One region of the Cupriavidus sp. GW821-FHT02F09 genome, then DNA from elsewhere that is predicted to be linked to it. Evidence: riboswitches for the same ligand, from Rfam matches in the RefSeq annotation. Region 1 holds a riboswitch; the other holds the start of a gene.
What was found. A riboswitch is a leader RNA that binds a small molecule or an ion and turns the genes downstream of it on or off. The one in region 1 is predicted to bind ZMP and ZTP.
Positions count from the first base shown of each region.

Region 1 (4,206 bases):
GATCGTGCCCAGCAGCAAGGTGTAGCCGTCCGCCGGTGCATTGGCGACGGCGGCCGCGCCGATGTTTCCGCCCGCACCGGCGCGGTTCTCCACCAGCACCGGCTGCCCGAGGCTTTGCGTGAGCTGCTGGCTGAGCAGCCGTCCGAAAATGTCCGCAGTGCCACCGGGCGGGAACGGCACTACCAGGCGAATTGGCCGTGAGGGATAGGTTTCGGCCAGTACCGGCCCCGCCGTGTGCAGGGCGAGCGCGGCCGCGACCACACAGATCAGTCTGTGAAGCATGGGATGTCTCCGTTGTCGTTGTGATTGCCAGCGGCATGCTCCGGACGGAGCCGCGCCAGGCTTACTGCGCTTCGCCTGGCCTGCCGCTCAGGGATCCACACGTGGCCTCGCCCGTAAAGTCGGCGCCAGGGGGGGGCGGCGAGAGGGCGCGAAGGACGGTCTTGCTGCATGGGATAGTTTGGCGCTGTCTGGGTTAGGTGAGCGGAAATGTGAAAACGATTTCCGTTTGTGCTAACTTAGCAGGCAACAAATTTGGCGTCCAACTGTGGAACGTTTTCATTAGGGAAGACCATGACGCAAAGGATTTCCGTCAGGGATGTGGCTGAGGCGGCGGGGGTTTCCATTGGCAGCGTGTCGCGGGTGCTGAACGGCACCGGCTATGCCAGCCAGGCGCTGCGAGCCCGGGTGCATGCGGCTGTGGAGGCACTGAACTATGAACCCAGCTTTGCCGCCCGCCACCTGCGCACCGGGCGTAGCAAGACGGTCGGCTACCTGGTTTCGAACATCGGCAACCCGCTGCTGGCGGCGCATTTCAGCGAAGTCGAGAAGCATATGCAGGCCGCCGGGTACTCCATGTTGGTCGGCAATACACTGGACCAGCCACGGCGCGACCGCGAACTGGTTGCGCTGTTCGAGACCCGCCGGCTAGAGGGCATCATTGCCGCGCCGAGCCTGGAGAGCGCGGACCCCGCCGACAGCCTGTTCAGCGGCTGCAGCTTACCGGTGGTGATTCTGGATCGGGAAACGCCGCTACCAATGGACGCGGTCTATTTGGACCATCGTAGCGGTGTGAAGCAGGCAATGGCGTATCTGATTTCATTGGGTCACCGCCGTATCGCGTTGTTCGGGCCCGGCGAGCACATTCGTCCAGGGCGCGAAAAGCTGCTCGGCTACCGGGATGCCCTTGCGGAGGCAGGTTTGGTGTTCGACCCGGCACTAGTCTGTATGTCACGCTCGGCGATCGATTCGTCACGCACCCAAATGGCGACCATGCTCGCTCTTTCCGCACCCCCCACTGCAATCATCGGCCTAGGAACGCGCCTGCTCTCCGGAGCCATTTATGTTGCGCGCAAGGCGGGGCTGGATATTCCCAGAGACCTTTCGGTGATCGGCATCGGTACGCCGGAGACGCTAGAGTTGATGTATCCCCCGCTAACCACGCTACGCTTTGACATCGAGCGTGCCGCGCAGGCCGCCGCACATCTGATGCTTGACCGCTTGGCCGGGGAGGGGGGGAGGCAACCGCGTAGCGTGAATGTGCCGCTTGACCTGGTTCTGGGTGAGTCGTGCGCCCCGGCAGCGCCCAGGTAGGCCAGTGGGCTGCACATGCGCCAGTTCGACGCTCGGGGCACCTTCCTGCAGGTTCACGATGGCCTGCTCAGGGCCACGGACGTTGGCCGCCGGCTGATGCGCCGGCGTATTGGCAAGGTGTTGCTATTTCTTGGATTCGTATGCCATCCGCACCGCCAGACCTGTCAGAACGCTTCCCATCAGCCAGCGCTGCACCAATAGCCACTGCGGGCGTCCTGACAGGAAGGTAGATATCGATCCGGCCGTCACGATGATCAGTGCATTCACAGCGAGGCTGATCGAAATCTGAACGCCGCCGAGCGCCAGCGACTGGGTAAGAACGCTGCCGTGTCCTTCCGTAATAAATTGGGGAAGCAGAGACAGATACATGACGGCGATTTTTGGATTCGCCAGGTTGGTGATAAACCCCATGCTGAAGAGCTTCCTTGGGGTATCGACCGGCAGGTCGCGCACTGCAAATGCGGACCGTCCGCCCGGTTTGACCGCTTGCCAGGCAAGATATAGAAGGTACAAAGCGCCGCCAAAGCGAAGCGTATCGTAGGCGTAAGGTACCGCAAATACGAAGGCCGTAATTCCGAATGCCGCGCAGAGCATGTAGAACACAAAGCCCAGAGCAACGCCGCCCAATGAAATGAGGCCTGCGCGTCTACCTTGGCAAATTGAGCGGGAAATTAGATAAATCATGTTCGGCCCCGGCGTTAAAACCATTCCCAACGCCACAAGAGCAAACATGAGCAACTGTGCAAAATCAGGCATAACCCATCTCCAAGGATAGTAGGTAATGCCCAGGCGCGCGGCGGCTAGCAACCTCACGCTCCCCGATAGTGCCCTATCTGTATGCGCCAGTCACATGAGTGCAGAAATCATAGCACAGGAGAAAATACTTTAGGCTCGGAGGCGCCGTGGTCTTGCGCTGACAGACAACCAGCCAACCTGGGACGATCACTGGCGTCCGTCGGACTGAGATCGGCCATCGAAGAAAGAGGAAATTACCTTCTGCGGTGCCCGGATGATTCCCCATCCATAGACGTCTCTGCGCTCCACTGCGCCGCGGTGAGTCTGGAGATGAAGAAATCGGCCAACGCACTCACCTTCGCGGGCCGCGCGCGGGCAGTGGGCGTGACGAAATACAAACCACCTTCAGGCAAGCGCCAATCGGTCAAAACGGGCTCGAGCTGTTTGTCCCGGAAATACTGCGTCGCGACAAACTCAGGAAGCTCGGTGATGGCAAGTCCAGCGAGGACCGTGGGCAGCAATGCCTCCACGCTCGTTCCTCGCAACGCTCCGGTTGGTGTGACGGTGCATTCCTCGCCACTTTCATGGGTAAATCGCCAGACGTCGCGCTTACTCCTGTTGGTGTAGGTAAGGCACTGGTGGGCGCCAAGGTCTTGCGGGTGCTGAGGATGGCCATGGTGAGACAGATAGGCTGGAGATGCCACGACAAATCGCCGCACAGGTGCAATGAGACGTGCGACGAGTGACGAGTCTTCCATGATGGCGATGCGCAGGGCGGCGTCAAAGCCATCGCCAATCAGATCAGTCTGTGCGTCCGTGAGATGAAGTTCGACGGAAATATCCGGATAGGTCCGAAAGAACTCGGGCAACAGCGGAGCCACCCAGCGAGCACCAAAGGAGAGCGGCGCCGCGAGCTTTACGAGACCACGTGGCCGGCTTGACGTCTCACGTGCGAAATCCTCCGCTTCCTCAGCCTCCGCGTAGATTCTCGCCGCTCGCTCGGCAAGCGTGTGGCCATAGTCCGTGAGTGCAAGTCGTCGGGAGGTGCGGTTGAACAGTCGACCTCCCAGCCGTTCTTCAAGACGGGTAACGGCCCTGGAGACCGTGGCGACCGAGACCCCCATGGCAGTTGCCGCCGCAGCGAACGAGCCTTCTTCGGCAACTTTCGCGAACATCGCGAGCCCTTCGAAATCCGGTAGTTTTGACATCGACAATCCTGCAACGATGGTTTTCATTCATTTCTATTTCGAAAATTAGCATGACGTCATAGATTTGTCTCGTCGCACCACTCGTCGCACTTACTCGTCGCACCACGCCACCCAGGAGATAGATCATGGTACGCAGACTCGAAGGACAGTTAGCCGTCATCACCGCCGTCACGAAGACCTTGGCCCTCGCTCAGTAGCGCGGCACCACATCCCGCATCTTCCTGAAGCAGCTGCTACAGGAAATGGACATGCAAGAGACTTAAGAGATTTCCACCCCATGCGACCGCAAAGGTCCACAGTCATCGATTAAGGAGTGTGTTATGAATGACCGTACCCATGAACTGCTTGATCGCAACCTCCAGGAGGTCTTCGGCGAAGGCGACGCAGCGCGTCGTCGCGCGGCGATCGAGGCGCTCTATACCGAGGACTGCGTGCTCTACGTGCCTACGGGTGTATTCGTTGGGCACGATGCTCTCGACAAATTCGCGGGGGATCTTCGCGCGACGCACCCGCACTATGCTTACACACCGCACGGTAAGCCTCAGGCTCTCCACAACGCCGGTCGTCTGGCTTGGGGTTCTGGCCCGCGCGGCGAAGCCCCCGACTACACGGGCTGGGATGTGATCCTCGTTCGTGACGAGAAAATCGCGGCGCTCTATGTCTTCCTCGA
Region 1 is NZ_JBWKVH010000001.1:252,629-256,834, forward strand. Features, by position in the region: gene AC07XB_RS01360 (Bug family tripartite tricarboxylate transporter substrate binding protein) at 1-282, opposite strand, end outside; gene AC07XB_RS01365 (LacI family DNA-binding transcriptional regulator) at 574-1,593, shown strand; gene AC07XB_RS01370 (LysE family translocator) at 1,717-2,349, opposite strand; ZMP/ZTP riboswitch at 2,370-2,453, opposite strand; gene AC07XB_RS01375 (LysR family transcriptional regulator) at 2,583-3,536, opposite strand; gene AC07XB_RS01380 (nuclear transport factor 2 family protein) at 3,857-4,206, shown strand, end outside.

Region 2 (4,206 bases), on a different contig from region 1:
TTCCCCGCTCCGGGGCCGGCTGATAAGGATAGGCGGCGGTTTTCATCGCGTGGGGCGGTGCTTACTTGGGCTTGACCATCAGGCCGACGCGCTTCACGCCGTCGGCCTTGAGCACTGACATGACGTCCAGCACGGCCTCGTACTTGACCGAGCGGTCGGCGGCGATCACCACCGGCTGATCGGGATTCTCGTTCTGGCGCTGATGCACGAAGTCGATCAGGCCCTGCTTGTCGAGCTTGCGCTCAAAGCTGTTGCCGGCGTTATCCTTGCCGCGCGCGGTCAGTGCGCCGTCCTCATGCACGGTCACGACAATGGGGGGGGCCTTTTGCTGCTGGGTGGCGTTGGCCACGCTGGGCAGGTCAACCACGGCGGGATTCACGATCGGTGCCGCCACCATGAAAATGACGAGCAGCACCAGCATCACGTCAATGTAAGGCACGACGTTGATGTCGGCACTGGCCCGGCGGCGCGAGCCGCCACGGCGCTGTATCGCTGCCATTGCTGGTTCTCCTTGACCGAAGACGTTGGTGGCTTCGGCGCTTTAGCGGGTCTGCCGTTGCAGGATGTTCAGGAACTCTTCCATGAAGCTCTCGAAGCGGATGGCTAGGCGATCCACTTCGGTGGCGTAGCGGTTGTAGGCAATGACCGCCGGAATCGCCGCGAACAGGCCGATAGCGGTGGCGACCAGCGCCTCCGCAATGCCGGGCGCCACGGCCGCAAGCGTTGCCTGCTGCACATTTGACAAGCCGCGGAAGGCGTTCATGATCCCCCATACGGTGCCGAACAAGCCGATGTACGGGCTGACCGAACCTACCGACGCCAGAAACGGAAGATGCGACTCCATCACATCCATCTCACGCTGATAGGCCGCGCGCATCGCACGCCGTGCGGCATCGAGCAGCGCGCCGGCGTCATTGTTGCGCTCGCGCGCCTTCAGGTACTCGCCCATGCCGGACTCAAAGATCCGTTCCAGCGCGCCTGTGTTGTGACGATTGTTGGCTGCGCTCTGGTACAGGGCCTGCAGGTCGCCGCCGGCCCAGAAGTCGCGCTCGAACCCCTCGGTCTGGGTCCGCGCGGCGCGCAGGGAGAAATGCTTGCGGAAAATATATGTCCACGAGAACAGGGACATCACCAGCAGCAGGGCCATGACGGCCTGTGCCAGCACACTGGCGTGCAGCACCAGCGAAATGATCGACAGGTCTTGCGTGACGGTCACGGGATTCATCGAGCGGTCTTGATGGTTGCAAGGACGGGAGCGGGAATGGGAGTCGGGCGAAATGTGCTACGATCAACACACCCAACCCGGATGGCGCCAGTAGCCAGCAATTGCTCACCACGCCAAGCTTCTTGGGCGAATTGGACCGACGCCGGGCCAACCCGTTCAATCTGTGTCCGGATCTCAAGCAAGTCGTCCAGACGGGCGGGGGCATTGTAGTCCACCGCCGTGCTTCTGACGATGAAGACGACGCCCGACTCATCGGCCAGCGCTTGCTGTTCGATGCCAAGCGAGCGCAGCCACTCGGTACGGGCGCGCTCGAAGAACTTGAGGTAATTGGCGTAGAACACTACGCCGCCCGCGTCGGTGTCTTCCCAGTACACCCGCAAGGCCCACACATTGTTGCTCATGGCCGCGATTGTAACGGCAGCCAGCCCGACCCGGTGTAAACCCTTGCCCGACATTACAACAATTACATTACCTGACGGACAAGGCATTGACTTTCGGTCTTTGGCCCCGCAGCACCGTCTTGCAGCGGGCCAGCGCCTCGCGTTAAACTGCCGCCAACCATTCCATCTTGCGCGACTGGCGAAGTCAGTGGGCACTACCACGAGGAAGCGCAAAGTTCTCTGGCGCGATGTTTCAAGCGCCTGCCGCTCGCCTGGGCAGCGAATGGGAAGCAGGGTGCGCCCTGCGCCGGATAGCTAACGCGTCCAGCGCCGGTCGCCTGTGCCTTCCCCGCGCGCCCTACCCCGAAGCCATTCGGAATTCCCCTTTTTTCAGACGAGTTTTCGCCATGTTCGAACGCAGCCGCTATACGATCGACCAGATCGACCCCGAGCTTTTTGCCGCCATCCAGAAGGAAGACCAGCGCCAGGAAGAGCACATCGAGCTGATCGCCTCGGAAAACTACACCTCGCCGGCCGTGATGGCCGCGCAAGGCTCGCAACTGACCAACAAGTACGCCGAAGGCTATCCCGGCAAGCGCTACTACGGTGGCTGCGAGTACGTCGACGTCGTGGAGCAGCTGGCCATCGACCGCGTCAAGCAACTGTTCGGCGCCGAAGCCGCCAACGTGCAGCCCAATTCCGGCTCGCAGGCCAACCAGGGCGTGTTCTTCGCCGCCCTGAAGCCGGGTGACACCATCATGGGCATGAGCCTGGCCGAAGGCGGCCACCTGACCCACGGCATGGCGCTCAACATGAGCGGCAAATGGTTCAACGTGGTCAGCTACGGCCTGGACGCCAACGAAGACATCGACTACGACGCACTGGAAAAGCTGGCGCAGGAAAAGAAGCCCAAGCTGATCATCGCCGGCGCCTCGGCCTTCGCCCTGCGCATCGACTTCGAACGCATCTCCAAGGTAGCCAAGTCCATCGGCGCCCTGTTCATGGTCGACATGGCCCACTACGCCGGCCTGATCGCCGCCGGCGAGTACCCCAACCCGGTGCCGCACGCCGACTTCGTCACCACCACCACCCACAAGAGCCTGCGCGGCCCGCGCGGTGGCGTGATCCTGATGAAGGCCGAGCATGAGAAGGCCATCAACTCGGCCATCTTCCCCGGCATCCAGGGCGGCCCCCTGATGCACGTGATCGCCGGCAAGGCAGTCGCGTTCAAGGAAGCCCTGTCGCCCGAGTTCAAGACCTACCAGCAGCAAGTGGTCAAGAACGCCCGCGTGTTGGCCGAAACCCTGATCGAGCGCGGCCTGCGCATCGTCTCCGGCCGCACCGAAAGCCACGTCATGCTGGTCGACCTGCGCGCGATGCAGATCACCGGCAAGGAAGCCGAAAAGGTCCTGGGCGAAGCACACATCACCGTCAACAAGAACGCCATCCCCAACGACCCGGAAAAGCCGTTCGTCACCTCGGGCATCCGCCTGGGCTCGCCGGCAATGACCACCCGCGGCTTCAAGGAAGAAGAAGCCCGCCTGGTGGCCAACCTCGTCGCCGACGTGCTGGAAAACCCGCACGACCTGGCCAACATCGCGCGCGTGCGCGAGCAAGTGGCAGCCCTGACCAAGCGTTTCCCGGTCTACGGCTAAAGCCCAGCGCCACCCGCCACGCGCGGGTGGCCGGCAGCCCCGCCGCGGCGCGCGCCGCGCCTGCGGCGGGCCTTGCCAACCCAGCCCGGCGCGACACAGAATGACAAAACGCTGCCTGCGCGGCACGCGCCCCGGCTCATACTTCGAGGTGGTCAGGCATGAAATGCCCTTTTTGCGCTCACTCCAACACCCAGGTCCTGGACACGCGCATGTCGGAAGAAGGCGATACGGTGCGCCGCCGCCGCCGCTGTGAATCCTGCGACCGCCGCTTCACCACCTATGAGCGGATCGAGCTGTTCTTCCCCGCCATCGTCAAGAAAAACGGCTCCCGCGCGGACTATACCCGCGACAAGCTGAAAGACTCGATGCGCCTCGCCCTGCGCAAGCGCCCGGTCTCGGCCGAAGCCATCGACGCCTCCATCACCCGCATCGAAGAGAAACTGCTCGCCCTCGGCGAGAAGGAAATCCCCAGCAGCCAGGTCGGGGAACTGGTCATGCGCGAGCTGCGCCGGTTGGACAAAATTGCTTATATCCGGTTTGCTTCGGTGTATCGGAGTTTTGAGGATGTGTCGGAATTCCGCGACATGCTGGATGAGTTTTCGGCGTCTACCCCACGGAAGGGGTAGCAGACTTCCAAGGAAAGTTGTTTAATCTGCACTACCTTCCTATATAAAAACGGAAGGTACGGTGGACTCGCCCGGAGAGGCGAAATACGCCAACAAGAAAAAAAACAGTTTTCGGACGGGAGTCGAACATGGGTCAGCCTTCCTGCCTTGCGGCAGCGGGCTTGGTTGCACTTGTGCGCACCAGGCTATCGTGGGCACCGGGGAAAGCGCTGCGCAGTGCATGGGCAGCGTTGGCCGATTCACGCCCCTACGCCCTCCGGCGCGCTGCCAACCTCTCCCCCCTCCCCTCTGCGCTACGCGCCACTCGGCAAGCCGGCTTC
Region 2 is NZ_JBWKVH010000005.1:94,529-98,734, reverse strand. Features, by position in the region: gene tolA (cell envelope integrity protein TolA) at 1-46, opposite strand, end outside; gene tolR (protein TolR) at 62-499, opposite strand; gene tolQ (protein TolQ) at 542-1,225, opposite strand; gene ybgC (tol-pal system-associated acyl-CoA thioesterase) at 1,222-1,626, opposite strand; ZMP/ZTP riboswitch at 1,788-1,890, shown strand; gene glyA (serine hydroxymethyltransferase) at 2,013-3,260, shown strand; gene nrdR (transcriptional regulator NrdR) at 3,419-3,886, shown strand; gene AC07XB_RS07845 (GspH/FimT family pseudopilin) at 4,015-4,206, shown strand, end outside.
Region 2: another riboswitch for ZMP and ZTP. It lies ahead of glyA (serine hydroxymethyltransferase); the one in region 1 lies ahead of AC07XB_RS01370 (LysE family translocator).